One region of the Pantoea sp. X-Soil-YNGN-775 genome, then DNA from elsewhere that is predicted to be linked to it. Evidence: predicted binding sites of a transcription regulator. Region 1 holds the regulator's gene; each other region holds the start of a gene.

Region 1 (7,984 bases):
CCACCATCAGCAGCATCACCTGCATGCCGATCATGATGCCAATCATCAGGGGAAGGGTCCGCACAAAGCCAAAATTGGCGCCGCCCGCGGTAAGTAACATATTATTAGGGCCTGGCGTGATTGCGGCGACCCATAGAAATCCCAACATCGACAAGAAAAGACTCAGTTCCATGGCAATCGGGTGCTCCTCACCCCCAGCAAGCAAAAAACCTATCGAAGCTAACAGTGTGATATGGAACAGACAAGCTTTTACAACATGAAATTTAGCGGGCCGGAAGCCGGGGATTTTACGCCGCTGGCCGGCATGCGTAATGCCCATCTGCAAACGGTGCTGCCACGCCTGCTGCGGCGGCAGATCAACCTCGATCCCTGGTGGCAGCGTCTCGATCTGCCCGATGGCGATTTTGTCGATCTCGCCTGGAGTGAAGATCCGCAGCTGGCGCAGCACAAACCGCGGGTGGTGTTGTTTCACGGACTGGAGGGCAGTTTCCACAGTCCCTATATTCACGGCCTGATGGCGATCTGTCGCGCACGCGGCTGGCTGGCGGTGGTGATGCATTTTCGCGGATGTAGCGGCGAACCTAACCGGCTGAACCGCATCTATCACTCCGGCGAAACCGAAGATGCGCGCTATTTTTTGCACTGGTTGCAAACCCGCTGGGGCCGGGTACCGACCGTGGCGGTGGGTTTTTCGCTGGGCGGCAACATGCTGGGCTGCCTGCTGGGCCAGCAGGGATCCGCTGTGCCGGTTGATGCGGGCGTCATCGTCTCCGCGCCGCTGCTGCTGGCGCCGTGCAGCCTCAAGCTGGAGCGCGGCTTTTCACGCTTTTATCAATACTATTTACTGGCGCAGCTGAAGAAGAATGCCCGGCGCAAACTGCACGCCTGGCCGGAAACGTTGCCGGTGAACCTGGCGCAGCTTAAAGCGCTACGCCGGCTGCGCGACTTTGATGACGCAATCACCGCCCGCGCCCACGGTTTCAGCGATGCGGCTGACTATTATCAGCGCGCCAGCGCCCTGCCGTGGCTGAAACAGGTCGATAAGCCGCTGCTGATCATTCATGCCAAAGATGACCCGTTCATGAGTGATGAAGTGATACCGCACAGCAGCCAATTATCTGCCACTATTACTTATCAACTGACGCCGCACGGCGGTCACGTTGGCTTTGTCGGCGGGACGTTGCGCCAGCCCGAAATGTGGCTTGAACAGCGCATACCCCAGTGGATTGCCCCTTTTCTGGAAACCTAATGTTGTGATTATTCCCTGGCAACAGGTCTCACCTGAGACGCTTGAAAATCTGATTGAAACTTTCGTACTGCGTGAAGGCACCGACTACGGCGAGCAGGAACGCAGCCTGAACGAAAAAGTGGCTGACGTGCGCCGCCAGCTGGAAACCGGCGAAGTAGTGCTGGTGTGGTCGGAACTGCATGAATCGGTCAATATCATGCCGCGCAAAGAATTTCGCGGCTGATGCAGCCAGCGGCAATTCATGGTAACAATGCGCATGGCCCGATTTCACAGGGAGCTTTTTTATGTCAGCACGCCATCCGATAATCGCCGTCACCGGTTCCAGCGGCGCGGGGACCACCACCACCAGTCTCGCGTTCCGTAAAATTTTTCAGCAGCTTGATCTGCACGCAGCCGAACTGGAAGGCGACAGTTTCCACCGCTTCACCCGCCCTGAAATGGATATGGCGATCCGCAAGGCGCGCGATTTAGGCCGTCATGTCAGCTATTTCGGTCCGGAAGCCAATGACTTTGGCTTACTGGAGCAGAGCTTCAGGCAGTATGGGCTCGACGGCCAGGGCCAGTCGCGTAAGTACCTGCATACCTATGATGAAGCGGTGCCGTGGAATCAGGTGCCGGGCACCTTTACGCCGTGGCAGCCGCTGCCGCAAAACACCGATATCCTGTTTTACGAAGGACTGCACGGTGGCGTAGTGACCGCCCAGCATAACGTGGCGGAACATGTCGACCTGCTGGTAGGCGTGGTGCCGATTGTTAACCTCGAGTGGATTCAGAAGCTGGTGCGTGACACCAGCGAACGCGGCCATTCGCGTGAAGCAGTAATGGATTCGGTGGTGCGTTCAATGGAAGATTACATTAATTTCATTACGCCACAGTTCTCGCGCACCCACCTGAACTTCCAGCGGGTGCCGACGGTCGACACTTCGAATCCGTTTGCCGCCCGCGCGATTCCGTCACTGGATGAGAGCTTCGTGGTGATCCATTTTCAGGCGCTGGACGATATCGACTTTCCTTATCTGCTGGCGATGCTGCAGGGATCGTTCATTTCGCATATCAATACGCTGGTGGTGCCGGGCGGGAAAATGGGGCTGGCGATGGAGCTGATCATGGGTCCGCTGGTGAAGCGGCTGGTGGAAGGCAAGCGGATAGAGTAAGAGGCCAGCAAAAACCGCTCTGAGAGCAGATGTCTTTAACAAAGATAGTAAAACTGGCTTTCCTGCGGCTAAAGACTTACCCCTGGGCAGGCTTCAGGGAGCATACACCTTTCGCAAAGACGCAAAACCGCTATCCCTGGCAGGCTCAGCGCGGGCCATCCCTGGCCCGCGATGCTTTGCTACAGGCATATGCTCCCTTCGCTTCACGTCCGACAACCGCATCCGGTTTCAGGAAGGTCGCTACAGACAAACCCTGGGCAGAAAGAATCTGGCAGCAATAGATAAGTTCAACACGCAGGGAACCGGGTCAGAAGAGGAAAGCGTCCCGCGCCAGGGACGGCGCGGGTCGAGCGGCCAGGGATTGGCTTAAGCGACTTTCCGATCTGACCCGGTTCCCTGCCCAGGCACAGTATCAAAACGGATTCCCTGCCCAGGCACAGTCTTAAATCAACCTGCATCAGATACTGGAAGTGAAGTTAGCAGGTCTGCAATGACCCTTGCGGCTATTACAGTTCGATCACTTCATAGCTGTGGGTGATGGTGACGCCTTTACCCAGCATGATAGCGACCGAGCAATATTTTTCAGCAGAAAGATCCACCGCGCGTGAGACCGCCTTATCCTGTAGCGCTTTGCCGCTCACGATAAAGTGCAGGTTGATGTGCGTAAAGATTCGCGGCGCTTCTTCACGACGTTCTGAGGTCAGTTTCACTTCACAATCAGCCACATCGTTGCGACCTTTTTGCAGAATTGAAACCACGTCGATGGCGCTGCATCCGCCCGCCGCCATCAGCACCATCTCCATTGGGCTGGGCGCTTTATCACCCGAATTGCCATCCATTAACACCTGATGACCGGATGACGACTCACCGAGGAATGTCAGTCCTTCTACCCATTTCACTCTTGCCTGCATGATTTTCGCTCCAGAATATGCGGTTTTGCCGTCAGAGTACGCTTTCGCCTGGTAAACAGCAATCCAGAGAAATCCGCTGTTAGCTGAAGCGAGACAACAGAAGACAGTCGGCAAAAGCTGTGCTACAAACAGTGCTGAAAATATTTTTCGTCACCTGATGGCGAAGCCGGGAAGAATGATGCGCACTGCGCCGAATGCAGCCCGAATAATTTCCTGTAAGGGAAACGCTTGAAGCTTTCATCGCCTGACAGGGAAAACTGCCCCCTGTATTTTGGGCACGATTACAACAGAGGATAATAGCGAATGGTTCTCGGCAAACCGCAAACAGACCCTACACTCGAATGGTTCCTGTCCCATTGCCATATTCACAAGTATCCATCCAAAAGTACGCTGATTCATCAAGGTGAAAAAGCTGAAACGCTTTACTACATCGTGAAAGGTTCCGTTGCGGTTCTGATCAAAGATGAAGAAGGCAAAGAGATGATTCTTTCTTACCTGAATCAGGGCGATTTCATTGGCGAGCTTGGCCTGTTCGAAGAAGGTCAGGAGCGCAGCGCCTGGGTACGTGCGAAAACCGCGTGCGAAGTGGCGGAGATTTCCTACAAGAAATTCCGTCAGCTGATCCAGGTTAACCCGGATATCCTGATGCGACTGTCGTCGCAGATGGCGCGTCGCCTGCAGGTTACGTCTGAAAAAGTGGGTAACCTCGCTTTCCTCGACGTGACCGGACGCATTGCTCAGACTCTGCTTAACCTGGCGAAGCAGCCAGACGCCATGACGCATCCCGACGGCATGCAAATTAAAATTACTCGTCAGGAAATTGGCCAAATCGTTGGTTGTTCACGTGAAACCGTGGGCCGTATTTTGAAGATGCTGGAAGATCAGAATCTGATCTCTGCACACGGCAAAACCATCGTCGTTTACGGCACCCGCTAATTCCTGTCACCCACGGCGTGATGGCAACATCGCGCCGTTATTGTTTGTGTTGGGCCGATGTGGCGTCGAATTATTTACCATCCTGAAGTCAACTACGCCTTGCGGCAAACCCTGGTGCTCTGTCTGCCCGTGGCGCTGGGCTGGCTGGCTGGCGACCTGCAAAAAGGTCTGCTGTTCTCGTTAGTTCCCGCCTGTTGCAATATCGCCGGTCTGGATACCCCGCATAAACGCTTCTTCAAACGCCTGATTGTCGGCGGCAGCCTGTTTGCGCTCGGCAGCTTTCTGATTCAGTGGCTGACGCAGCACGCCATTCCGCTGCCGCTGATTCTGTTCGCCTTGCCGTTGCTGCTGGGGGTCACCGGCGAAATCAGTCCGCTGCACGGCCGCCTGCTGCCCGGCACCCTGATCGCCGCCATCTTCACGCTGAGCCTGATTGGCCGTATGCCGATCTATGTGCCGCCGCTGCTCTATATCGGCGGCACGCTATGGTATGGGCTGTTTAACTGGTTCTGGTTCTGGCTGTGGAAAGAGCAGCCGATGCGTGAAAGCCTGAGCCTGATCTACCGCGAACTGGCCAACTATTGCGATGCCAAATATACCCTGCTGACCCAGCTGACCGACCCGGAAAAGGCCCTGCCGCCGCTGCTGGCGCGCCAGCAGAAAGTGGTCGATATGATCACCACCTGTTACCAGCAGATGCACATGCTTTCCGCCAGCCGGGATCACAGCCATAAGCGGCTGACCCGCGCCTTTCAGGTGGCGCTGGACCTGCAGGAACACATCTCGGTCAGCCTGCATCAGCCGGAAGAGGTGCAGAAACTGGTGGAGCAGAGCCATGCCGAAGCGGTGATCCGCTGGAATGCCCAGACTATTTCGGCCCGCTTACGGGTGCTGGCGGATAACATTCTCTATCACCAGTTACCGGATCGTTTTGGCATGGAGAAGCAGCTCAGCGCGCTGGAAAAAATCGCCCGTCAGCATCCTGATAATCCGGTGGGGAATTTCTGCCTCTATCACTTCAATCGTATTGCGCGGGTGCTTCGCACCCAAAAGCCGCTCTATCAACGTGACCTGATGGCCGATCGCCAGCGCCGTCTGCCGCTTTTGCCGGCACTGCGCAGCTACCTGTCGTGGCGTTCATCGGCGCTGCGCACCGCCGGTCGCTTTGCGGTGATGCTGATGCTGGGCAGCGCGCTGGCGCTGTTTTTCAACATTCCTAAGCCGTACTGGATTCTGATGACCATTATGTTCGTCAGCCAGAACGGCTACGGTGCCACCCGCGTCCGCATCCAGCACCGGGCGCTGGGCACGTTTGCCGGTCTGGTGATTGCGGCTGCCACCTTACGCCTGGCGGTGCCGGAGTCGCTGGTGCTGCTGATCATGCTGCTGATCACCTTTATCAGCTACCGGTTTACCCGCCAGTTTTACGGCTGGTCGATGATTGGTTTTACGGTGACGGCGGTCTACTCGCTGCAGCTGCTGTCGCTGAACGGGGCGCAGTTCCTGCTGCCACGCCTGATGGATACGCTGATGGGTTGCCTGATCGCCTTTGGCGGAATGCTGTGGCTGTGGCCGCAGTGGCAGAGCGGCTTACTGCGGCAGAACGCCCACGACGCACTGGAAACCTATCAGGATGCGCTACGGCTGCTGCTGGGGGCGGAACAGTCGCCGGAGAAACTGGCGTACCAGCGGATACGGGTCAATCAGGCGCACAATGCGCTGTTTAACTCCCTGAACCAGGCGATGCAGGAACCGGCTTTCAACGCTCAGTACCTCAAAGATATGCGTCTGTGGGTCACCCACAGCCAGTTTATTGTTGAGCACATCAATGCAATGACGATTCTGGCGCGCGAACACACCATGCTGACCGCCTCGTTAGCTGAGCGCTATCTGCAGTCCTGCGAAATTGCGCTGCAACGTTGTCAGCAGCGGCTGGAATATGACGGTGCCAGTTCGCAGGTTAACCTGCTGGATGAGGTAGAAAATATTAATGAAGGGCCGGTGACAGTCGTCGAACAGCATGTGCGCCGTATTCTGGATCATCTGAGCGTGATGCACACCATTTCTTCTCTGGCGTGGAGCCAGCGACCGCAACATGGCCGCTGGCTGATCAGACGGTTACGCAAAAACTAAATCAGCCGCTAATCACCTTGCCGACGGCGGCGGCGAAGCGGCGCATGCCCTCTTCGATGTCGGCGGGTTCGATGATCAGCGAAGGTGCAAAACGCATCACGTCGGTGCCGGCCACCAGCACCATTACCCCTTCTGCGGCTGCCGCATTGAGGATATCGCGCGCCTTGCCGCTATGCTGAGGCTTCAGCGCCGCGCCAATCAGCAGGCCTTTGCCGCGAATATCACTGAACAGATCGTACTTCGCATCAATCGCCTGCAGCGCGCTGACAAATTGCTGACGCCGGACGCCAACGCCTTCCAGCACCGCCGGGGTATTGATAATGTCCAGCGCGGTCTCGGCAATGGCGCAGGCCAGCGGATTGCCGCCGTAGGTGGTGCCGTGCACGCCAGGCGCCATGGTAGAGGCGATCTCATGGGTGGTCAGCATGGCGCTGACCGGGAAACCGCCGCCCAGTGCTTTGGCCGAGGTCAGAATATCGGGCTGCACGCCATAGTGCTCATAAGCAAACAGCTTGCCGCTGCGTCCCATACCGCTCTGGACTTCATCCAGCACCAGCAGCGCCTGATAGTGATCGCACAGTTCACGCAGCCCATGCATAAATTCTTCGGTTGCGGGCACCACGCCGCCCTCGCCCTGAATCGGCTCAACCACGATAGCGCAGGTGTGATCGTCGATAACCGCCTTAACCGCAGCCAAATCATTGAACGGCACGTGGACGATATCGGCCGGTTTGGGGCCAAAGCCATCAGAATATTTTGGCTGTCCGCCAACTGTTACGGTAAACAGCGTCCGGCCGTGGAAAGCGTTGTGGAAGGCGATAATCTTACTTTTGAACGGACTGTGACGTTTGCAGGCGTAATAGCGTGCCAGCTTAAACGCCGCCTCATTCGCTTCTGCACCGGAGTTGGCGAAAAACACCCGCTCAGCAAAGGTGGCGCTGATTAACTTGCTGGCGAGACGCAGCGCCGGTTCGTTGGTGAAGACGTTACTGGTATGCCACAGCGTTTCGCCCTGGCTTTTCAGCGTTTCCACCAGCGCAGGATGGCAATGGCCGAGCGCGGTCACGGCGATGCCGCCCGAAAAGTCGATATACTCTTTGCCCTGCTGATCCCAGACGCGGCTGCCCTTGCCTTTCACCGGCACGAACTGCGCTGGTGCATAAACAGGCAAAATAACGTTATCGAACGTTTCCCGTGTGACCGCAATTTTTTCGGCTGCCATTAGTGACCCCATTTGAATGATTGTTGTACTGCCATGAAATAATAATCACAAAATATGCATAAAAAATCACTTAAAGGCAAACTATTGCGACAGGAAGTTGCGCAGCAGCTGGTGTCCCTGCTCGCTGAGAATGCTTTCAGGATGGAATTGCACCCCTTCCAGCGCCAGAGTTTTATGGCGGATCCCCATGATTTCGTCGGGTTGACCGTCACGCAGGCTCCAGGCGGTGACTTCAAAGGCGTCAGGCAGCGTATCGCGTTTTACGATCAATGAATGGTAACGGGTGACGGTAAGTGGATTATTCAGCTGGCGGAACACGCCGCTGTTGCTGTGCTGAATCAGCGAGGTTTTACCGTGCATCACCTGACGGGCGCGCACC
Region 2 (7,984 bases), 1.9 Mb from region 1:
GCCGACAACGCCGATCCGGTCTGCAGTAAATCGCCGCACCACGACAAAATCCTCGCCGCACGCCGCGAAGCCGATTGCAGCGATATCAAAATTGGACAGCTGCAGTTCCGCAATCGCAGCAATTCTCAGCTGATCTACAAGACCCGGAACCTGTAACCGTGCGCCGCCTGGAGATTAACGGCCTGCGGGTGGAACTGGTGCATCAGCCTGATGCGCGCCAGGCCGCAGCGTTAATTCAGGTCGGTGCCGGCAGCCACGATGAGCCGGAGCGCTGGCCGGGCCTGGCGCACCTGCTGGAGCATCTGCTGTTCACCGGCAGCGCCGGCTGGCCGGACGACGGGCGGCTGATGAGCTGGATCGCCGCGCAGGGCGGTCGGGTCAACGCCACCACGCTGGCCTGGCGCAGCGCCTGGTTTTTTGAGGTTGCGCCGCCGCAGCTGGCTGACGGACTGGCGCGCCTGCAGGATATGCTGTGCCATCCGCTGCTCGATCATCAGGCAATCCGTCAGGAAATCGCGGTGATTGAGGCTGAATATCAGCTGATCCAGCAGCATCAACCTTCGCGTACCGAAGCCGCGCTGCTGCATGCCGCCAGCGCACCCCCGGCGTTTCGGCGCTTTCAGATTGGCAGTCGCGCCAGCTTTGGCGAAGAGATGACCGCGCTGCAACAGGCGCTGCGTCAGTTCCATCAGCGCCATTTTTATGCCGCTAACATGCAGCTCTGGCTACAGGGACCGCAGTCGCTGGATCAGCTGGAGCAGCTGGCGCGCACCTTTGCCGCCGCGCTGCCAGACGGGCAGTGGCAGCAGGAGACGCCGCGGCCCACGCTGCCGGTCAGCGACGGGTTGCGCCTTGCCAACAGCACACCGGCCGCGCTGTGGCGCAGCTGGCTGCTGGACAGCAGTGACGGTGTCACGTTATGGCGTGAGTTTCTGCTGGATGAAGCGCCGGGTTCGCTGCTGGCTGCACTGCGTCAACAGCAGCTGGCCGATCGGCTAAGCCTGAAGTGGCTCTACCGGGCGGATAACGCGGTGTGGCTGGCGCTGGGCATTGAAACCGAGCGGCCTGAAGCGGTTAACGCACTGCTCGATCGCTGGTTATCCGCCCTCCGGCAGACCGATCGGCCGCAGCATCAGCACTATCTTCAGCTGGCGCAACAACGCTTTGCGGCACTGACGCCGCTCGATCAGCTACGCGAGCGCGCCTTTGGCTTCGCCCCGCAAACCGAGGTCGGTGCGTTTGCGTCATGGCTGGCCACGCTGGCGGATGCGCCTGGCACCACGCTGGTGTGCAGCCCGCAGGCGGCTGAGGAAAATTGCCACAGCCAGGGCTTCAGCCTGGCGCTGCACCCGTGGCAGCCTGCGCTGCCCGTCGCCGACAGTGCGGCAGCGTTCGCTTTCTATCCGCTGGCGGCAGCGCTGACCCATCAGCCGCTGCCGTCACAGGCGGTGCCGTTACCGCATTATTCTGCTGTGGAACCTGTCGCCGAACCCGAACTTATCGGCCACGGCGAGGCTGACAGTCCGACCGCTGAGCCGGGTGCCGACGCCGATCCGGCTGGCGATAATACCGCTACGCTGCTGCTGCGGCCGGAGTTCTTTTCAACCTTCAGCGCGGCGATGGGGCACGCCTATGGTCGCCGGCTGCGCCCGTTATTTGCCGCCTTGCGTCACTCAGGTGGCCAGGGCGAATGGCAGGAGGTGGAGGGCGTGTGGCAACTGACGCTGCAACTCCCCCGCGATCTGGCGGTGGCGGACTGGGCGCTGCATCAGCTGGTGCTGGCGCTGACGCCGCCGGTCGACGACGAGCCGCCGCCGCCGCCCGACACTATCGCCATCCGCGCGCTGCTGCAGCAGTTGCCCTATCAGCTGGCATCAACCTTTTCGCCAGGCTGCTGGCGGGCGTTGCTGACCGGCGGCAGCACGGCGCTGCAGACGCTGATTGCCCGCCGTCTGAGCGCGCTGCCGCTGCCGGTTAACCCGGCGGCGTCGCCGATGCGCACCAGCGCGCCGAGCGGCATGATTGCGCTGCCGCACGCCAGCCGCGATAACGCCTTGCTGCTGTTTATCCCGCTGCACCAGCCGTCACGCGCGTCGACTCAGGATGCGCAACAGCTGGCTGCGCTGCGGGCGCTGGCGCTGCTGTATGAGCCGCGTTTCTTCCAGCGTTACCGGGTCGAACAGCAGATAGGGTACGTGGTCAGCAGCCGCTACCTGCGCTGTGCCGATCAGGATGGCGTGCTGTTCGCGCTGCAGTCGCCCGATTACAGCGCGCTGTCGCTGCTGCGCTACTGCCGTAATTTTCTGCGTTCGCTGAATGAGGCGCTGGCGAGCTGCGATCTGGCGGCGCTGAAGGCCAGTCTGCATCGCGAACGGCTTGATACACCGCTGGCCCGCTTACGTCAGCTGAATGGCCTGGCCGATGCGGATGCGGCGGCGATTGACGCGCTGGACGTTGTCAGACTGCAGCAGCTGCACCACGATTTGATTCAGGCGCGGCGTCGCTGGCGGGTATTATTTACCCCAGGTAGCGCAAGCTAAGCGGCAGCCGCAAAGTTGCTGAATTTATTTGAAAATTACCGACAAATCTCTTCACTGTTTATTCCGACCGAATTGCACCACACTCAGTTTACTTTTTGAGTTGTACAAGGAATTTATCGTGAAGAACCTCAAGCGTATTGCGCTGCCCCTGTTAGCCGTTGCCAGCCTGTATGTTCCTGTCTCTCAGGCAGAAGCGATGCACTACCAGCTCAATCCAGAGCACACCTCGGTGGTGGTCAGCTGGAATCATTTCGGTTTCTCACACCCGACCGCCGATATCCCGGATGCCAGCGGGACGCTGGTGTTCGATAAAGATCATCCTGAGCAGTCACGTGTTGATGTGACGCTGCCGGTCAGCAAAATCGACAGCCACGTTGCGGCACTGACCAAAGAATTTAACGGTGCAGACTATTTCGACACCGCGAAATATCCGACCGCTACCTTCCACAGCACCAAAGTGGTGGCGAAGGGCGATAACCGTTTTGACGTCGAAGGTAACCTGACGCTGAAAGGCATCACCAAACCGGTGACGCTGCACGCCACGCTGAACAAGCAGGGCGAGCATCCGATGGTGAAGAAGCAGGCGATTGGTTTTGATGCCACCGGCATCATCAAGCGCTCCGACTTTAAGCTGGATAAATATGTTCCGGCGGTAGGTGATGAGGTTGCGCTGACCCTGTCGACTGAAGCCTACGCTAAATAGCTGCGGGCCACGCAATAAGGGCCGCAGCCCTTATTGCGTATCGCTTACTGCGCCCAGAATTTCTTCTTACTGGTTTTACCGATCCCCGGATTAAAACTGTTGGTCGGGTCCAGCGTCTGCCAGTGCGCTGCGTGTTCGTCTGACGCACAATAGAGATGGCCGACATTGTGTTCCGCCGGATACTTCGCCCCGCGCTGCTCCAGCACCGCAATCACCGCCTGCTTAAACGCCTTCGCATCCACGCCCGGTTTCAGCACATAATCCTGATGATTGACGTAGCAGAAAAAATGGCCGCAGCAGGAGTCGACCTGCACCTGTTCCGCCAGCTCGGGCGGCAGTTCAATGCGCCATGATTGATCGTTACGCCGTAACGCCACGTCAAATGCCACCAGCCGCCGATCGGGGTCATAGCCGAGATAATCACAGTAAGAGATGGTGCAGCCGCCCACGCCGAAGCGCACCAGAAACGCATCGCGCGCTTCCTGCTGGTTACACAGGAAAAAATCGCCCTGACCCTGACTGAAGAAGCGGGTCAGCAGGCCCTCCAGCTCTGCGGTCTGCTGTGCCTCCACTTTGATCATCAGATGATGCTCAAACCGATCGCGGTAGGCCATAATGCGCGGCGCCACTCCGCGCGGGGTGATCTGATTAAACAACTGCAGCAGTCGATCAACACTGTTACGCGGTAAAAACGGCAGATGGCTGACCCGCACATCCCAGCGGGCTTTCTTCGCCATCAGTCCGGGCAGCGCCTGCGGACCGAGTTTGCCAATCGCCAGCATCATATGTTTGCTGTAGCGCACCGTGAGATCAAAGGCGTTGCGATGGATATATTCAGCCTGAATCGGCAGCGCCTGCATTTCTGCCAGCAGCACCCGCCGCAGCGCCACCAGCTGCTGCTCATCGTCGCTGCCGATATAGAAGGTGCGGGTCTGCGGACTGGCTTCAAAGGTCGGCAGACGCACCGCAAACACCACCACTTTACCGGCGCTGCCCGCGCTTTCATGCAGATAACGCCGATCGCCATTAAAGCGCGACGGGCTGTCCGCCGCCGTGTCCCGCAGCTGGCTGGCGTAGTCGTCTGCCCAGATTTTCCCCGCCCAGTCGGGTCGGTCGCCGGTGGTGTAGTTCTGCTGCTCCAGCCGCTGCAACATCTCTTCCGGGCTCTCTCCCAGATCGATACCCAGATGATTCACCATCTCCAGTCGCCCATCGTCATGCAGACGGGCAAACAGCGACTTTTCGGTAAAGGCCGGACCGCGCCGGATCAGCGATCCGCCCGAGTTATTACAGATACCGCCAATCACCGATGCGCCGATACAGGAGGAGCCGATCACCGAATGGGGTTCCCGGCCCAGCGGGGCGAGAATGTTCTCCAGCTCGGTCAGGGTGGCACCCGGAAAGGCGATCACCTGACGCGCCTGGTCGATCACCTGTACCCCTTTCAGCCGACGGGTACTGACAATCACCACCTCGCGATCGTAATCATTGCCATCCGGCGTCGAGCCGCCGGTCACCCCGGTATTGGCCGCCTGCATCAGCACGATGGCGTTGCTGGCGCAGCAGATTTGCAGGACCTGCCACAGCTGCAGCAGCGTCTGCGGCAGCACCACGGCCAGCGCTTCCCCCCGACCGACCCGGAATCCTTTGGTGTACCAGGCTTTATCATCCCGATCGGTGAGCAGATTTTTCACACCGACCCGTTCGCCAAGCTGGCGGAGCATGAGCTGAGAGGAGGTCATTTGATCTCAATATTTTGGTTAACAACAGAGAGTCATTGGACAGCCGGCGCCATTCCACTGTCAATCATTGATCGCCAGCGAAATAACAAAAATAGCGATTATTGCGGCGTTTTTAATCAGCTTTTTGCATCCGAAGCCCGACGAAAATAGTCGCCGAACCGCAAAAAATGAGGTGAAAATCACAAATTTGTCACGACGATTCGCCCGCCAATCGGCCGGTCAGTCTCTGGCAACAATATTCCCTGAATACGTTAGCTAACCCGCTGATATATCAGGATTCACACCACGCCGATCGGCGCTGTTGATTGTGATGGTACTCACAAATATTCCTGGTAATAATCCGCTGTCAATCATCTCACCCGCAAAATACAGCTCATAACTGTGATCTCCGTTGCAAATAACAACGCCTTATCCCGGAACAATGAAACCCGACACCAATTAAGCCAGCGGGGTGAATAATGCGAATCGGAATAGTGATCAGCGGTGGCGATGTCAGCGGCATTAATAACTTTGTTTTTCAGATCGGCCGACTCACTCAGGCAGAGATCGTGATATTTGATGGCGGCATACCCGGTTTATTAAGTCATTGCCACCGGGATATTAGTCAGCGTGATCTGCTGGACTTTTCTATCGCCCCGATCCCGGTGATGCAATCGGGACGGACGCAAAAAAAATTGCTGCGCAGTGAATATGAAATGATTGCCCGCCAGCTAAAGAGCGCACGGATTGAAGTATTAATTATGGCGGGCGGTGACGGGTCGCTGCAATTTCTGCATACCCTGTCGGAATCTGGCGTCAATTGTTTTGGCGTCGGCATGACGATTGATAACGATGTATTTGGCAGTGATTATACGCTCGGTTTTTCCACCGCCTGCGAGCAGGTATTAAAAGAGGTGGCAAAGCTGCGCAATACCGGTCGGGCATTACCCGGACGGGTATTTATGCTGGAATTACTCGGCGGCTATTGCGGCGAGTTAACCCTGCAGTCGGCGTTAAAATCCAATGCCGATTTTGCGCTAATCCCGGAGTGCCAGATTCCGCTGCCGCAGCTGGCTCAACGCATCACCCAGCGGCTGGCGCAGCAGAACAGCGTGGTGATCCTCTGCTCAGAGGGCTACACCCGTGAATATTCGCCCGGTTTTCAGGGGGCGATCGATACCTTAATCAAACAGCTTGAACCGTTAATTGGCGTTCGCATCCGCAAAACCATTCTCGGTTACGGGCTGCGTAATGGTGAACCGACCTGTGAGGAAATTTATCAGGGCACCATTATGGCCAGTGAAGTGGTGCGTTGTATTCAGTCAGGAATGCGCAATAAAGCGGTGATTATTAATGGCAGTAATAAACCGATTCCGATTGATTTAATAAGCATGCAAAAACGCCTGGTCGATATCGACGGGCATCATTACAAGCTCGCTAAACAACTGCAAATTCTGTGAGGAGAAAACCATGCTGAAAATTTTATGTGTCTGTGGCTGCGGATTAGGATCCAGTTTTGCGATTGAGATGAGCGCAAAAGCGGTTTTAAAAAAACTGGAAATTGACGCGGATATTGACCACACCACCATTTCTGAAGCCAACGCGTTTAAATCAGACATGATCCTGACGCAAAAAGCCTTTGCCGATGTATTAAATGCCGATGCCAGTCCGGAACAGATTAAACGGGTGATTATTCTGAATAAGCTCACCGATAAAGCGGAAATCGAGCAAAAGATCGTCGCCTTTTTAAAAGAACGCAACATGAAGGTCGCTGCCCATGAATAGTGTGATCGACTTCCTGGTAAAAGACTTATTAGGGCAGGCCTCGATTCTGATCGCCTTTATTGCCCTGATTGGTTTGCTGCTGCAAAAAAAATCGGCCGGCAAGGTGGTGGAGGGCACCTTCAAAACCCTGCTGGGCTTTTTAATTATGATGGCCGGTATCAATATTATTGTCGGCACGCTGACCTTCCTTAACACCATTTTTACCCACGGCTTCGGGATGCAGGGCTACATCACCGATGTGGCGGCGATTGCCGGGCTGGCCAACCGTGAACTGGGATCGGAGGTGGCGCTGACCCTGCTGGTGATTTTTATCGTCAACATTATCATCGCCCGCCTGACGCCGTTTAAGTACATCTTCCTCACCGGCCAGGCGCTGCTGTGGATGGCAACGATTGGTGCGGTAATTGGCTACAAGGCGGGACTGAGCGGTCTGCCGCTGATCCTGACCGGCGGCATTTTCGGCGGGATTATGGCGGTGGTGATGCCTGCACTGGCGCAGCCAGTGGTGCGGCGGATTACCGACTCTGATGATGTCGCGCTGGGCCACTTCTGCACCATCGGCTATCTGGTGACGGCAGCGGTGGCGAAGGTGGTCGGTAAAGGATCGCGCTCAACCGAAGACCTGAAGCTGCCGGATAACTTCAAGTTCCTGCAGGACACCTATCTGTCGATGGCGCTGGTGATGGTGCCGATGTACCTGATCCCGGCGCTGGCGGCTGGCCCGGCGTTTATTGCCCAGTACAGCAACGGCATGAACTACCTGATGTACGCCTTTATGCAGGCGATTCAGTTCGTCGCCGGGGTGTTCGTGCTCTACAGCGGGGTGCGTCTGCTGCTTAACGAACTGGTGCCAGCCTTCCGTGGCATTGCGATGCGGGTGGTGCCGGACGCTAAACCGGCGCTCGACTGCCCGGTGATGTTTCCCTACGCGCCGAACGCGGTGATTGTCGGCTTCCTCGCCACCACGCTCGGCTCCATCGTCGGCATGCTGGTCTTCCCGATGTTTGGCCTGGCGATGATCCTGCCTGGTCTGTTGACCAACTTCTTCGCCGGCGGCACCGCCGGGGTGTTTGGTAACGCCATCGGCGGACGGCGCGGGGCGGTGATTGGTGGCTTCGTCCACGGCCTGTTTATCACGCTGCTGCCGGCAATTCTGGTTCCGATGCTGGAGAGCTACGGCTTCACCGGCGTGACCTTCAGCGATTCCGACGTGATCAGCACCGGGCTGGTGCTCG
Region 3 (7,984 bases), 1.7 Mb from region 1:
AGACGAAATCATCGGCGGTTACCGGTTCGCCGTTACTCCATTTTGCGTCATCCCGCAGGGTAAAGGTCCACTGGGTGCCCTGCTGGTTTTGCCAGCTCTCCGCTACGCCAGGCACCACCTTGCCGCTGTTATCGGTGTTAACCAGCCCATCAAGCAGATTAAGAATAATATTCGATTCCGGCACGCCTTCAACTTTATGTGGGTCGAGCGACGCCACCTCGGTGCCGTTATTAATGACGATTTGCTGCTGCGGCGCCAGCGTTGTCCCGGCTGGCACCACGGCGCCATAGGCCGGTGAAAGGGCGATTAACAGACATAATGCAATTTTACACCGCTGTTGCTGCAAGTTTTTCATCCCAGTCATCCGAAAGCGCCAACCTTAATTAAGTATCCCGATAGGCTTAAGCAAAAAGCGTTCTCACTTTGGGCTGTCGGAGAAAAATTTTTACGTTGCGCCAAAAATTATCAGAAGCAGCAGAAGCGCGCCAAAGTAAAATAGCTAAAATGTTAACTAATTCTCTTTTATCATGAGAAGTCAGGCAGCGGAAGTGTTAATTTTTGACCTGAAAATATCTTATCGCTATGAAAAATAGGGATTTTAGATAAAAACGAACTTTTTTCTGTGGCCAGTGGCGGGATAAAAACACTTTTTTGGCAATTATGCCGAGGATGCGTCATCAGACGTGATGAAAGCGCGCCCGCTGGCAACAGGGGCGCGATTTGTCAGGCTAAGAACGAATAAGAAAGCAGATTATCATGTGAAAATCGTGACATTGCTGTGACTAAAAACGGGCAAATTCCGGTCGGCAGTAATGAAAGTGATAATCCGCTGAATCTATTAAGCGGGATGAATAATTGCTTTTTTATGGTGCAGTATTTCAGCGCTTTGCACCATTATGATTCACAACTTCGCTTCGGCCCCTGAATTAAGTCGGGTCGTTAATTGAGTAAGCCGGGGAAAATTGATTTCATTCCGGTCACCACGAACTCAATACCCAGCGCCATCAGCAACAGCCCCATAATACGGGTAATGACGTTAATCCCGGTCTGGCCTAACACCCGCACCATTAATGGCGCGGCCCGAAACAACAGCCAGCAGCAGAAGGCAAAAAGCGCAATCGCCAGGCTAAAACCCAGCAGATTAACCCAGCTGTGGTAGCGCGTGCTCCAGACAATGGTCGAACTGATAGCACCCGGTCCGGCCATCAGCGGCAGTGCCAGCGGTACCACCCCAACGCTTTCACGAATTGCGGTCTCTGATTTTTCCTGTTTGTTCTGCTTATCTTCGCCCAGCTTACCGCTGATCATCGACATGGCGATGGTCACCACCAGAATCCCCCCGGCGATGCGGAATGAGTCAATTGAGATGCCGAAAATATGCAGGATCCCGTCACCGAGAAACAGTGAGGTCCACAAAATGATGGCGACCGCGAGGTTAGCCGTCAGATTGGTTTTATTACGCTCGGCAACACCCTGATAGCGGGTCATGCTGATAAACACCGGAATAATGCCTACCGGATTGACCAGCGCAAAAAGCCCGACAAAAAATTTTATATAGCCTGATAAATCTAATAGCGCAGGGTTCACGACAGACTCCGTACTGCTGGGGGGAGGAAAACGCGCCTAATGTAAGGGAAAAAGCGCCCTGACGCCAGATGCGCGCGCAGCTATTTATTCTCCCGATCTGCGCCCGATTCAGCGCTTTTCGCCAGACATTAAAATGCAGCTGGTTTTAGCCGCTATGAGCCTGGCCTTCAGAGGCGAATGCCGTTTCAACAGCCGGCTACCAAAAAGTGCGGCTGAAAGGTGTCAGCTTGCGCTCAAATTGATCTGTATCAAAATTGCCGTACCTCAAACCAGGTAATCTTTTCGCAACGGAAGTATTAGCAGTATCAAGGTTCAACCGCGGTACTGCCAGAGCAGACTAGTTTAGTAAACATTTGAAAATCCGGGTGTTCTGACCCAACCTAACGTCCCTGCCAGGCGCGACTATACTCAGGACGCAGGATTGTTTACTAAAAAAGTTTAACTTCCTTCAGGAGAACACCATGGCCGTTACTAATGTCGCTGAACTTAATGCACTGGTCGAACGTGTAAAAAAAGCCCAGCGTGAATACGCCAACTTTTCCCAACAACAGGTTGACGCCATTTTCCGTGCTGCCGCGCTTGCCGCCGCAGATGCCCGAATTCCTCTTGCTAAGATGGCCGTTGCTGAATCCGGCATGGGCATCGTCGAAGATAAAGTGATCAAAAATCATTTTGCTTCTGAATATATCTATAACGCCTACAAAGATGAAAAGACCTGCGGTGTGTTAGCAACCGACGACACCTTCGGGACTATCACTATCGCAGAACCGATTGGCCTGATTTGCGGCATCGTGCCGACCACCAACCCAACCTCTACCGCCATCTTCAAAGCGCTGATCAGTCTTAAAACCCGTAACGGTATTATCTTCTCGCCACACCCACGTGCGAAAGACGCTACCAATAAAGCGGCGGATATCGTGTTGCAGGCAGCGATTGCCGCCGGTGCGCCAAAAGATATTATCGGCTGGATTGACGCGCCTTCTGTAGAGCTGTCTAACCAGTTAATGCATCACCCTGACATCAACCTGATTCTGGCTACCGGCGGACCCGGTATGGTGAAAGCTGCTTACAGCTCAGGTAAACCGGCTATCGGTGTGGGTGCCGGTAATACGCCGGTGGTGATTGATGAAACGGCCGACGTGAAACGCGCCGTGGCTTCTATCCTGATGTCAAAAACCTTCGATAACGGCGTGATTTGTGCCTCTGAGCAGTCCGTGATTGTGGTGGATTCTGCCTATGACGCGGTGCGCGAACGTTTTGCCAGCCATGGCGGCTACCTGCTGCAGGGCGCTGAGCTGAACGCAGTACAGAATATCATTCTGAAAAACGGCGGCCTGAACGCGGCGATTGTCGGTCAGCCAGCGTTTAAAATTGCTGAGATGGCGGGCATCACCGTACCGCCAAGCACCAAGATTCTGATTGGTGAAGTGCAGCTGGTGGATGAATCTGAGCCGTTTGCTCACGAAAAGCTCTCCCCGACCCTTGCGATGTATCGGGCCAAAGATTTCCAGGATGCCGTCGATAAAGCGGAAAAACTGGTGGCGATGGGCGGTATCGGACACACCTCCTGCCTGTATACCGACCAGGACAACCAGACCGAGCGCGTTCACTACTTCGGCGACAAAATGAAAACCGCGCGTATTCTGATCAATACCCCGGCTTCACAGGGTGGTATCGGTGACCTCTACAACTTTAAACTGGCCCCTTCTCTGACGCTGGGTTGTGGTTCATGGGGCGGTAACTCCATCTCTGAAAACGTCGGACCGAAACACCTGATCAATACCAAAACTGTCGCCAAGCGAGCTGAAAATATGTTGTGGCATAAACTTCCTAAATCCATCTACTTCCGTCGCGGCTCTCTGCCAATTGCACTGGAAGAGGTGGCTTCGGATGGCGCCAAACGTGCGTTCATCGTTACTGACCGCTTCCTGTTTAACAACGGTTATGCCGACCAGGTGACTCGCGTGCTGAAAGCACACGGCGTTGAAACAGAAGTGTTCTTCGAAGTTGAGGCAGACCCTACGCTGAGCATCGTGCGTAAAGGCGCTGAGCAGATGAACAGCTTCAAACCTGACGTGATTATCGCCCTCGGCGGTGGTTCACCGATGGATGCCGCGAAAATCATGTGGGTGATGTACGAACATCCTGAAACCCATTTCGAAGAACTGGCGTTACGCTTTATGGATATCCGTAAACGTATCTACAAATTCCCGAAAATGGGCGTCAAAGCGCGCATGGTAGCGATCACCACCACCTCCGGTACCGGTTCAGAAGTGACGCCGTTTGCGGTGGTTACCGATGATGCCACCGGCCAGAAATACCCACTGGCTGACTATGCGTTAACCCCGGACATGGCGATTGTCGATGCCAATCTGGTAATGGATATGCCGCGCTCCCTGTGCGCCTTTGGCGGCCTGGATGCGGTAACCCACGCGCTGGAAGCCTATGTGTCAGTGCTGGCTAACGAATACTCTGACGGTCAGGCGCTGCAGGCACTTAAACTGCTGAAAGAGAACCTGCCAGCTAGCTACGCCGAAGGTGCTAAAAATCCGGTGGCGCGTGAACGGGTACACAATGCGGCAACCATCGCCGGTATCGCCTTTGCCAACGCCTTCCTTGGGGTTTGTCACTCCATGGCGCATAAACTGGGTTCAGAGTTCCATATCCCACACGGCCTGGCTAACTCACTGTTAATCGCCAACGTCATTCGTTATAACGCGAACGACAACCCGACTAAACAGACCGCGTTCAGCCAGTATGACCGTCCGCAGGCACGTCGTCGCTACGCAGAAGTCGCAGACCACTTAGGCCTGACGGCCCCAGGCGACCGCACCGCGCAGAAAATTGAAAAACTGCTGGCGTGGCTGGAAGAGATTAAAACTCAACTGGGTATCCCAACCTCTATCCGCGAAGCGGGTGTGGCGGAAGCGGACTTCCTGGCGAAAGTCGATAAGCTGGCAGATGATGCATTCGATGACCAGTGTACCGGCGCTAACCCACGTTATCCGCTGATTGCTGAGCTGAAACAAATTATGCTGGACACCTATTATGGCCGCGAATTTGTTGAACCCTTCTCCAGCGTCGCTGAAGCCGTGGCTGAGCAACCGGTAAAAGGTGTTAAGGTCGAGAAGAAAGCGAAAAACGTCTAATCGGCTGACAAACAAAAAACCCGCCTCGGCGGGTTTTTTTATTTATGGCGCAGCGTTGTCAGTTCAGCGGTGTTTGTGCGCCGTATATCGCCTGCAATGACCCCTGCTCAATCGCCTGCTTGTAATGCTTGCGGCACACTGAGATATAGCGTTCATTGCCGCCTATCACCACCTGCTCACCTTCACTGAACGGTTTACCCTCGCTGTCGAGCCGCAGCACCATGCTGGCTTTGCGGCCACAGTGACAGATGGTCTTCAGTTCTACCAGCTTGTCAGCCCACGCCAGCAGATACTGGCTGCCGGTAAACAGCTCACCACGGAAGTCGGTTCTCAGGCCATAGCAGAGCACCGGGATATCCAGGTTGTCGACCACGTCTGACAACGCCTTCACCTGCTCACGGGTCAGGAACTGACTTTCATCGACCAGCACGCAGTGAATCGGCTGAGCAGCGTGCTCCGTGGCGATATCGCGGTAAAGCGCCGTTTCTGCGTTATACAGCAAGGCAGGCGAAGAGAGGCCAATACGCGAGCTTACGGTACCTGCACCAAAGCGATCGTCAATTTCAGCGGTGTAGACCAGGGTTCGCATTCCCCGTTCCTGGTAGTTATAGGAGGACTGCAGCAAAGCGGTGGATTTACCCGCATTCATTGCAGAGTAGTAGAAATAGAGTTGGGCCATAGCAGCGGGTTCTTCATCAGGACTTAACGGAATGGCGCGCATATTAGCATAAAGCGCCGCTAAAACTGAGCGGGTAGCCGCTGAATAATGTTCGGCACTGGCCGCCCTGCACGGCCAAAACTCAGCTCGATCCGCTGCCTGCCTGAGCAGGCCGCCTGAATAGTAACCCCAACAACAGCCAGTCTATTCCCGGCGGTAATTAATGTATTAAATTTACGTCTTTTAAAAAATGAGACAAAAATAGGCATTAACTGGCTAAAAAGTAAATTTTTCTGAAGAATAATCTTTGCGCTCTTTTATTTTCCCGTCGCGCTTTAATATTAATTTGTGTTGAAGTTATTTATTACCGCCTCTACTATTGTCGGGCAAAACAACTTTTTTATTATTCAGAGACCAGGACAATGAGCGAAGCACTAAAAGTTCTTAATAATATCCGTACGCTGCGTGCTCAGGCCAGAGAGTATCCGATTGACTCGCTGGAAGAGATGCTGGAAAAACTTGAAGTGGTGGTAAAAGAACGCCGCGAAGAGGAGTCACTGACTCAGGCAGAGAATGCCGAGCGTGCACGTAAACTGGAACAGTATCGTGAAATGCTGCTGGCGGACGGCATCGATCCGAATGAATTGCTTGGCTCCCTGTCAGACAACAAAGTTGCCGGTAAAGGTAACCGTTCAGTTCGTCCGGCAAAATATAAGTATGTCGATGAAAAAGGCGAAACCAGAACCTGGACGGGTCAGGGTCGCACACCGGCAGTGATTAAAAAAGCTCTGGAAGAGCAAGGTAAACAGTTAGACGATTTTCTGCTCTGATAACCGGTTGAACTTCGCTTCTGCCTACTGATTACCCGCAGAGATAACAAAAAAAAAAGGAAGCCTGCGCTTCCTTTTTAATTTTATCAATCAGACCTGATAGAAGTCCCGATACCAGTCAACAAAGCGCTTAACGCCCTCTTCTACACCGGTTTGCGGTTTAAACCCGATTGCCTTAAACAGCGCTTCGGTGTCGGCGCTGGTTTCCAGCACATCACCAGGCTGCATTGGCATCAGATTCTTAACCGCCGTAATACCCAATGCTTCCTCAATGGCTTCGATATAGTTAATCAGCGTGACCGGCTGACTGTTACCAATATTATAAACCCGATAAGGCGCTGAACTGGTGGCTGGCGATCCCGCCTCTACCGTCCAGTTTTCATCCGCCTGCGGAATAACATCCTGCAAACGAACAATCGCTTCCGCAATGTCATCAATATAGGTGAAATCGCGCTTCATCTGGCCTTGGTTATAAACATCAATCGCTTCACCAGCAATCATTGCCCGGGTGAATTTGAATAATGCCATATCCGGCCGGCCCCACGGACCATAAACGGTAAAGAACCGCAGTCCGGTGGTCGGCAACTGGTAAAGATGCGAGTAAGTATGTGACATTAACTCGTTAGCTTTCTTGGTCGCCGCATATAACGAAACCGGATGGTCAACGCTATCTTCGGTGGAGAAAGGCATTTTACGATTCAGGCCATAAACCGAACTGGAGGATGCATAAAGCAGATGTTCGATTTTATGATGACGGCAGCCCTCAAGAATGTTGAGGTGGCCAATCAGATTTGCGTCGGCGTAGGCGTGGGGATTCTCTATAGAATAGCGAACACCCGCCTGGGCGCCTAAATGAATCACGCGCTGGAACTGCTGTTGCTTAAACAGTGACGCGATTGCGTCACTGTCAGCCAGATCCATCTCAATAAAGGTAAAAGCTGGATCGGATTTAATCAGATTCAGACGGGCATGCTTAAGATTTACGTCGTAATAATCATTCAGGTTGTCGATACCGACAACCTGGTGACCGGCGGCCAGCAGACGTTGGCTAACGTGAAAACCAATAAAGCCTGCGGCACCGGTGACCAGAAAGTTCATAAATCCCTCGTTAATTACGCAATTTGAATAGACGCTCCGCGGCCGATTGCATAATAAACGAATCCGCGTTTGCTGGTACGCTCTGGATCATACAGGTTACGACCATCAAAAATCACGGGTTCTTTCAGTGCATTTTTGATGACGTCAAAGTCAGGTGCACGGAAGTTTTGCCACTCCGTACAAATGACCAGGCCATCAGCGCCCTGCAGTGCCGCTTCTTTGGTTCCCATCAGCTTAAGATCGCTGCGGTGACCATAGATGCGCTGCGCTTCATCCATCGCTTCAGGGTCAAACGCCTGGACAGAAGCACCTGCTTCCCACAGGGTTTCCATCAGCACGCGGCTGGAGGCTTCACGCATATCGTCGGTATTCGGCTTGAATGACAGACCCCAAAGAGCAAAGGTCTTGCCGCTCAGATCGTCGCCGAAATGACGCTTAATGAAGGTCGGCAGCTTGGTCTTCTGGCTGTCATTGACATCTTCCACCGCCTGTAACAGGCGAGGCTTATAACCGATAGACTCAGCGGTACGGATCAGCGCCTGCACATCTTTCGGGAAGCAGGAACCACCGTAGCCACAGCCCGGATAGATGAAGTGGTAGCCAATGCGGGGATCGGAGCCGATACCTTGGCGTACTTTTTCAATATCCGCGCCTAAGCGCTC
Region 4 (7,984 bases), 1.1 Mb from region 1:
TCTCCTCGGTCGGAGTAGTAATGCCGCGCTCAAGGCTCCACGAATTACAACTGACAAAGGCGATATCCGGATTGATGCTGCGCAACAGTCGACGGCCATGTTCGCCAATACAGGACTGGCTGGAGTCGTCGATGCGGCCACCGATAATCGTTACCTCTATCTGCCTGAACTCCGATAAAAACAGCGCAATGTGCAGATCGGCGGTAATCACCCGCAGCGGCAGATGAGTAAGCTGCCGCGCCAGCTCCAGCATGGTGGTACCGGCATCCAGCACCACCGCATCGCCCGCCTGAACAAAGCTGGCGGCACAGGCGGCTATCGCCTGCTTTTCTGCCAGATTACGCTGCATCTTTTCCAGCGTGGTCGGCTGCGCAGGTATGAACCGGTTAAGGGTGACGCCGCCATGACTGCGGCTGATCACCCCTTCTTTATCCAGCTTAATCAAATCACGTCGAATCGTGGCCGGCGAGGCGGATATCGCACTGACCAGTTGCTCAACAGTCACCAGATTATGGCTTTTCAGGTAATCCATAATCTGGTCAAGACGGCTCTGTCCCTTCATATTTCCCTATGCGAGCTGCATCGCGAGTTTGATAGAGATCGCCATGCTCTCAGACTTCGCTTTACCTGTCCAGGCGATATCAAACGCCGTGCCGTGGTCCGCCGAGGTGCGGATAAACGGCAGGCCCGCAGTGATGTTCACTCCGTCGTAGAATCCCAGCAGCTTCAGCGGAATGTGTCCCTGATCGTGGTACATCGCCACCACCATATCGTACTGCCCTTCCTGACATTGCAGGAATACCGTATCCGGTGGACAGGGGCCCGACACCGTGATGCCCAGTGCTTTCATCGCCGCAATCGCCGGCGCAACCGTAGTGATCTCCTCATCGCCAAACAGGCCGTTTTCCCCAGCGTGCGGATTAACGCCCGCCACGGCGATGCGCGGCTGGGTGAAGCCGACCCGACGCAGGAAGGTATCCGCCATGCCGATCACCGTCTCTATGCGAGCACGGCTCAGGGTATCGAGGAATTTACGCAGCGCAATATGAGTGGTGACGTGGATCACCTTCAGCTTATCGGTATAGAGCACCATGGCGTAATCCTGGGTGCCGGTCAGGTGCGCCAGCAGTTCGGTGTGACCCGGATAGAGATGACCCGCCGCGTGCAGCGCCTCTTTATTCAATGGTGCAGTGGCGATAGCCTGCACCTCGCCCGCCAGCGCCAGTTCAGTGGCGCGTTTCACGCAGCGCCATGCCAGATCGCCCGCCTGTTTCTGCACCACGCCGGGCTTCAGCGCCTCAGGATCGGCTAACGGTTCATCAATCACGTTAATGATGCCGGGCGCAAAGTGGGCCGATGCCACCCGATCCACGATCCGCAGTTCCGCCTGTGGCGTAATGTTCATCGCCATAATCCGCCGCAGCGTTGCGGCACAGCCGACCACCACCGCCGGCACGCCATTTAATTCGCCTTCCGACAGCGACTTGATAATGATTTCCGGGCTGATGCCCGCCGGATCGCCCATGGTGACCGCAATAATTTTACTCACTCGACTTCTCCTCAATAAAACCAATGGCTGCTACCAGGGTGTTTTCATCACCAAAGCCACCGGCTTTGGTCATCACCGGCAGGGTAAATTCACTGTTAAGCAGAACCCCGTGCGGCACACAGCCCGCCACCAGGCCCTGAATCTGAAATCCGCTGGCACCTAACGCCTGAGCGACGGCAATCGCCACGTCGCCGCCAGACAGATAGAGCGCATGCGGCAGCTGGCTGTTACACAGCGTGCGGGTTATCTCGCCCAACAGCTGACAGATCGCCTCGCCCAACTGCTGGCGCGTCAGCTGAAACTGCTGGCAGAGCGTCTCAACCTCATGCCGCTGTGAGGCATGCTGACAGGTGCGGATCACCGTATGTCGTCCCTGACGCAGCGCCGTCGTGGCTTGTCCCAGCCAGTCCGCCGCATCGGGCCAGGTGGGCTGGCAGAACAGCTGACGGATATCAACATCCACCACCGTCACCTGCCGCTGGGTCGCCAGCGTGGCGATCTGCTGCTGTGCGCGGCTGCTCATCGAGCCGATAACCGCCAGTACCGGTCGTGCTGCGTGGACACCTGCGTCAGCCGCCGTACCGCTAACTCTCTTTTCCGCCGATGACGACGGCACAGGCCGGGCGGCGAGATGGCGGCCCAGGGCCTCGCTTAAGCCTGCCGCCCCCACCAGCAGCGGCTTTTCACTCAGCCGTGCCGCTGCTGCCATCAGGCGGGCCAGATCAGCGTCATTTTCAGCATCGACCACCAGCACGCCGCGGGCCGCCGTTAAGCGCTGATCGAGCCGATCGCTGCGCAGGGTGGCGAGATCGATCCGATCTCCCTCAATATGCAGCTGCTGCAGCACGCTGGCGCTGACAATCGGGGTTTTGGGATCGCTGGCAAATTCGGTATCCGTCAGCAAACGATCGCCAAGCCAGACCTGACCGGCACGCGTGGTGCGACCGAGGTGCGGAACGGCCGGCGCCACCAGCGCCAGACGTTTACCGCTGGCTGCCAGCGCCGCCCGCAGTTCGGCTGCGACGTTGCCCCGCAGCGTGGAGTCGATCTTTTTAAACAGCCAGCCCTGCGCAATCTGTGGGCCGTAGTGGCCCACCGCCTGAGTGACCCGCTCTGCCGCCAGTGCCGGCGTGACTGCCCGGCTGTCGGTGCTGATTACCCAGACATCCGCCACCTCACTGCCCGCCGGCGTCGTCGGGCTGAACAGCACCTGCACCCGGGCACCAGCCTGCGCCAGCCCACTGCCTGCATCATTGGCCCCGGTAAAGTCATCGGCGATGACCACTACCGGGGTTTTCCACCATGACGAATTCATCGTCTCTCCTGTCAGGCTATTGCCGCTGCAATTGATTATATTCAATCATGATTGATTATATGTGAGCAAGATCAAATTAATCGAAATCGATATGCCCTATAAAATGAGCCACAGGAAGGGGATTACGTCAGCATTACTCTGAGCGATATCAATCATTGCTTCAGACATTACCAACAAGGGTGTGAAATGAATATCAACAGCACGGTGATCAGCGGCTACCAGGCGTTGAACGACATGCGCTATCTGCTGGACGGCATCACGACAGCGTTAGTGGTAACCGATAACAACATTGAGGCCATTCCCGCCGTGCAGGCGCTGGTGGGGCAGCTCCGGCAGCAGTTCCCCGGCCTCAGCGTGGTGAACAGCGTTCCGCCAGAGCCGAGCCAGCATGATGTGGCGGCGATTGTCAGCGCGCTGCCGCCGCAACAGGTTGAACTGGTGATTGGCATCGGCGGCGGCAGCGTGCTGGATGTCGCGAAGCTGCTATCAGTGCTGTGCGCTGGCGATGCACCGTCACTGGATGCGCTGCTGGCAGGCGAGAAACCGCAGCGCCGCGTCCGCTCGCTGTTGATTCCGACCACCGCCGGCACCGGCTCGGAAGCTACGCCGAATGCGATTCTGGCGATTCCAGAGAAACAGACCAAAATCGGCATTATTTCACCGGTGATGCTGCCCGACTGGGTCGCGCTGGTGCCGGAACTCACCACCAGCATGCCGCCGCATATTGCTTCATCCACCGGGATTGATGCGCTGTGCCATCTGATTGAGTGTTTCACCGCCACGGTCGCCAATCCGGTAAGCGATAACTATGCGCTGATCGGCTTGAAGAAGCTGTTTGCCAGCCTCGAAACCACGCTACGTGAACCGCACAATTTAGCGGCGCGACTGGAGATGCTGTGGGCCTCTTATTACGGCGGAGCGTCGATTGCTCACGCCGGGACGCACCTGGTCCACGCCATGTCCTACCCGCTCGGCGGCAAATATCATCTGCCGCACGGCGTCGCCAATGCCATTCTGCTGGCCCCCTGCATGCGCTTTGTCCGGCCCGCGGCGGTGAGCAAATTTGCTCAGGCTTACGATCTGCTGCCCGAGGCTGATACCGGATTAAGCGAGGAGCAGAAATCTCATGCGCTGGTCGATTATTTCAGCGCGCTGGTTCAGCGCCTGCAGCTGCCGGCCAGCCTGGAAGCGCTGGGCATCAGCCCGGATCACCTGCCCTATTTAGTCGATGCGGCGCTCGACGTGCAGCGCCTGATGAAAAACGTGCCGATGGCCGTGACGGCGGACGATGTCCGTGCGGTCTACCTGACGCTGTTTCCTTCTCACCCGGCGCAATGAGGATTGTCATGAACAAAAAAATAACCGGCGTCCTGACCGCCATCGTTACCACTTTTGATCGCGACGGTGAGTTTAATCCGGCTGCCCAGCGTGAGCAGGTGCGACGCCAGCTCGACGCCGGTAACGGCATTTTCTGCGGCGGCACCAACGGAGAGTTCTTTGTGCTGAACCAGCAGGAAAAAATCGCGGTCACTGAAACCTGCGTCGATGAAGTCAACGGCCGCGCGCCGGTGGTGGCGCACATTGGCGAGATATCAACCCGTGAAACCATCCGCCTGGGTAAGCAGATCGCCAGGCTGGGCATCGATGCCGTCTCGGTGATTACCCCCTGGTTCGTACCGTTAAAGCAGCAGGAGCTGATCGCGCATTATCACGCCGTTGCGGACGCGCTTGAGGTGCCGCTGTTCCTTTACAACATCCCGGCGCGTACCGGCAATACTCTGCAGCCTGACACCGTCAGGACGCTGGCAGCACATCCGAACATCATCGGTATCAAAGATTCAGCCGGCAGCTACCAGAGCCTGAGCGGCTTCCTGCAGGCTGCCGACGGCATCGATCATTTCGATGTGCTGAATGGTCCCGACTCGCTGATTCATCAGGGTTTCGTCGATGGCTGCTCCGCCTGCATTTCCGGGCTGGCAAACGTGGCACCTCAGGCGATCAACGCCATCTGGGCGCAGTTTAACGCTGGCGATATTGCCGGTTCGTATCAGGCACAGGAGCGCGTCACCGGTTTACGCACCGATCTCTATAGCATTGGCTTCTCCCCTGCCGCGGTGAAAAAGGCGGTCAGCCTGCTGGGCTTTGACGTCGGTGACAGCCGCTATGCGGTGCAGTTCAGCGCCGATGAGCAGCAGCAGATCCGCCAGATCGTCAATCAGTACCTGCAGTAATCGCCAGCAGGGCGGATGCCCTGCGTCTTCGGCAGGACCGGGGTGAGGTCCTGAAACGACACCGCGAACCGCTTGCGGCTGGCACCAATGACCGATCACCTTTTGGCGTGTCGTCAGCCTGCCCTGCCGGGGAACGACCATCATCTTTGTATCCTACCGGTCAGATGAGAACGAACCTGATGGTCGCCATCTGCCAGAACAATCGAGGTCATGATGAAAGCATTTTCAACTGAGAGCACCCTGCTGATCGTCGGCATGGTGCTCGCCTATATCCTGTTTACCACCTGGCTGACCTGGCGGCTGCGCAGCAAAAGCAGCGGTGACTTTATGGAAGGGTCACGCGCGATGCCGGCGTTTATCGTCGGCGTGATGCTGATGTCTGAATATATCGGCGCGAAGTCGACCATTGGCACCGCCCAGGCAGCCTTTGAGGATGGCTTTGCCGCCTCGTGGTCAGTGATTGGCGCGGCGATCGGCTTCCCGCTGTTTGGCCTTATCCTGGTGAAACGCATCTATAACACCGGTAAAATCACCATTTCGGGCGCGATTGCCGAGAAATATGGCACCTCGACCAAAAATATCATCTCTCTGATCATGATCTATGCGCTGCTGCTGGTGAACGTCGGCAACTACATCAGCGGCGCAGCGGCCATTTCAACCGTGCTGAAAATCGACCTGACGCAGGCGGCCTTTATTACTGCGGTGGTCAGCACCTTCTATTTTGCCTTCGGCGGAATGAAAGGGGTCGCCTGGGTCACCCTGCTGCACAGCGCGCTCAAGTATGCCGGGATCCTGATAATCCTGTTCGTGGCGCTGAAGATGACCGGCGGTGTAGCACCCATGATTGAAAAAATGCCGGCGTTCTACTGGACGTGGGATGGTCACGTCGGGGCCAGCACCATTGTGGCGTGGCTGATCGGGACGGTCGGTTCGATCTTCTGTACCCAGTTTGTGATCCAGGCGATATCTTCAACCAAAGATGTGAAGTCCGCGAAGCGTGCCACCTGGGTCGCCTTCTTCTTCTGCCTGCCGATTGGTCTGGCGATGGCGCTGATTGGCGTGGCGGCGAAATTTGCCCATCCGGATATCAACAGCTTGTATGCGCTGCCGGTGTTTCTGCAGGATATGTCACCGTGGCTGGCGGGCATTGTCACCACCTCACTGGTGGCGTCGATCTTCGTCAGCGTTGGCACCGTGGCGCTGGCGATCGCCTCGCTGGTGGTGAAAGACTTTTACGTGCCCTACCGCAATCCGACCCCGGAGCGTGAATTTAAGATGACACGCTGGATCTCGATCGCCATCGGCTTCTTCCCGCTGCTGTTCGTGCTGTTCTTCCCGGAAGTGCTGAAGCTGTCATTCTTTACCCGCGCCATTCGTCTGTCGATTACCGTGGTGGCGATCATGGCGTTTTACCTGCCGTGGTTTAAAAGCACCCGCGGCGCCAATGCCGGTTTGATCGGCGCCTGTCTGGCGACCTCAGTGTGGTTTATCCTCGGTAACCCCTTCGGCATCGATAATATGTACGTGGCGCTGGCGACGCCGGCGATCATCATGGTGATTGACCGCTGCATTCCGTCACGCCAGCCTCAGCCCAATACGCAACGCAATGCACAAAACAGTGGAGCCTAATATGACTCAGGAAACCGTCACCGTCGAACGCACCGGCCAGCTGGCGCCGCATCCGCAGGATAGCGCGCAACAGGTGGCGATGCTGCCATCGCCCTGCCCGCAAAATCATGCTGCCAATCTGCTGCCGCTGCCCAATGGCGACCTGCTCTGCGTCTGGTTTGGCGGCACCCAGGAAGGTATCGCCGATATCTCGATCTGGTGTTCGCGGCTGGCAGAAGGTAGCTCTCGCTGGAGCGAGGCGCAGAAACTGTCAGACGATCCGGGCCGTTCAGAACAAAACCCGGTGCTGTTCCTCGATCCGGATCAGGTGCTGTGGCTACTGTGGACCGCGCAAAAATCGGGTAATCAGGACACCGCGATTGTGCGCTATCGCCAGTCGCACGATCTGGGCCGCAGCTGGGGCGCTATCGGCACGCTGCTGGATAAGCCAGGCACCTTTATCCGCCAGCCGGTGGTGGTGCTGCCCAACGGTAACTGGCTGCTGCCGGTGTTTTACTGCCTGACCCGGCCGGGTGAAAAGTGGGTCGGCAGTTATGATATCAGTGCGGTAAAAATCTCTGAGGACAAGGGGCAGAGCTGGCGTGATGTTGCGGTCCCGGACAGCACCGGCTGCGTTCACATGAACGTTACGCTGCTGGATGACGGCACGCTGCTGGCGCTCTATCGCAGCCGCTGGGCCGATCATATTTACCAGAGCCGCTCCGTCGATCAGGGCGAAAGCTGGAGTGCCCCGCAGCCGCTGTCGCTGCCTAACAATAACTCGTCGATTCAGGTCACCACGCTGCGCAATGGTCATCTGGCGCTGGTGTTTAATGCGATGAGCGCGGAAGGCGCGAGCGAGCGGCGGCTGTCGCTGTATGACGAAATTGAAGATGAGGATGATGAGGTGGCTGTCGCCGCCCAGCCAGTGGCACACGGCGCGCGAACGGCCTTCTGGGGTGCTCCGCGCGCGCCCATGACGCTGGCGATTTCGCCTGACGGCGGCAAAAGCTGGCCGCTGCAGCGTAATCTGGATGAAGGCGATGGCTACTGCATGACCAACAATTCACAGCAGAAGCTGAACCGTGAATTCTCTTATCCGAGCATTAAACAGGGGGCCGGTGGCGAACTGCATATTGCCTACACCTTTTACCGTCAGGCGATCAAGTATGTACGCGTTGAAGAGTCGTGGGTGGCGGGAGGTCGCGCGTGATAGACAATATGGCGCTGATCACCGGTGCCAGTTCAGGCATCGGTCAGGCGATTGTCGACCGCTTGCTG

The links. The regulator CRP, encoded in region 1, controls carbon source genes, mostly activating them, when cyclic AMP is high. The targets are predictions, from matches to a motif close to ATGTGANNNNNNTCACAT.
Positions count from the first base shown of each region.
Region 2: a site for CRP is predicted at 5,153-5,170, ahead of AC6I8I_RS09110 (6-phosphofructokinase). Genes of this name have one in related genera too.
Region 3: a site for CRP is predicted at 1,824-1,841, ahead of adhE (bifunctional acetaldehyde-CoA/alcohol dehydrogenase). Genes of this name have one in related genera too.
Region 4: a site for CRP is predicted at 2,924-2,941, ahead of AC6I8I_RS03350 (iron-containing alcohol dehydrogenase). Genes of this name have one in related genera too.

Region 1 covers NZ_AP035945.1:3,853,416-3,861,399, forward strand. Annotated here, with positions in the region: gene AC6I8I_RS18155 (LysE family translocator) at 1-172, opposite strand, end outside; gene AC6I8I_RS18160 (hydrolase) at 233-1,249, shown strand; gene AC6I8I_RS18165 (YheU family protein) at 1,254-1,472, shown strand; gene AC6I8I_RS18170 (phosphoribulokinase) at 1,534-2,403, shown strand; gene AC6I8I_RS18175 (OsmC family protein) at 2,910-3,314, opposite strand; gene crp (cAMP-activated global transcriptional regulator CRP) at 3,618-4,250, shown strand; gene AC6I8I_RS18185 (YccS/YhfK family putative transporter) at 4,308-6,383, shown strand; gene argD (bifunctional acetylornithine/succinyldiaminopimelate transaminase) at 6,385-7,605, opposite strand; gene AC6I8I_RS18195 (aminodeoxychorismate/anthranilate synthase component II) at 7,687-7,984, opposite strand, start outside.
Region 2 covers NZ_AP035945.1:1,927,374-1,935,357, forward strand. Annotated here, with positions in the region: gene pqqE (pyrroloquinoline quinone biosynthesis protein PqqE) at 1-156, shown strand, start outside; gene pqqF (pyrroloquinoline quinone biosynthesis protein PqqF) at 159-2,540, shown strand; gene AC6I8I_RS09100 (YceI family protein) at 2,659-3,243, shown strand; gene dld (D-lactate dehydrogenase) at 3,288-4,985, opposite strand; gene AC6I8I_RS09110 (6-phosphofructokinase) at 5,444-6,424, shown strand; gene AC6I8I_RS09115 (PTS sugar transporter subunit IIB) at 6,435-6,749, shown strand; gene AC6I8I_RS09120 (PTS sugar transporter subunit IIC) at 6,742-7,984, shown strand, end outside.
Region 3 covers NZ_AP035945.1:2,179,273-2,187,256, forward strand. Annotated here, with positions in the region: gene AC6I8I_RS10300 (ABC transporter substrate-binding protein) at 1-355, opposite strand, end outside; gene AC6I8I_RS10305 (YchE family NAAT transporter) at 940-1,587, opposite strand; gene adhE (bifunctional acetaldehyde-CoA/alcohol dehydrogenase) at 2,049-4,736, shown strand; gene tdk (thymidine kinase) at 4,795-5,415, opposite strand; gene hns (histone-like nucleoid-structuring protein H-NS) at 5,817-6,224, shown strand; gene AC6I8I_RS10325 (NAD-dependent epimerase) at 6,315-7,322, opposite strand; gene AC6I8I_RS10330 (UDP-glucose dehydrogenase family protein) at 7,337-7,984, opposite strand, start outside.
Region 4 covers NZ_AP035945.1:750,693-758,676, reverse strand. Annotated here, with positions in the region: gene AC6I8I_RS03365 (DeoR/GlpR family DNA-binding transcription regulator) at 1-562, opposite strand, end outside; gene AC6I8I_RS03360 (D-threonate 4-phosphate dehydrogenase) at 569-1,549, opposite strand; gene dtnK (D-threonate kinase) at 1,542-2,864, opposite strand; gene AC6I8I_RS03350 (iron-containing alcohol dehydrogenase) at 3,051-4,202, shown strand; gene AC6I8I_RS03345 (dihydrodipicolinate synthase family protein) at 4,211-5,095, shown strand; gene AC6I8I_RS03340 (sodium:solute symporter family protein) at 5,309-6,724, shown strand; gene AC6I8I_RS03335 (sialidase family protein) at 6,726-7,916, shown strand; gene AC6I8I_RS03330 (SDR family NAD(P)-dependent oxidoreductase) at 7,925-7,984, shown strand, end outside.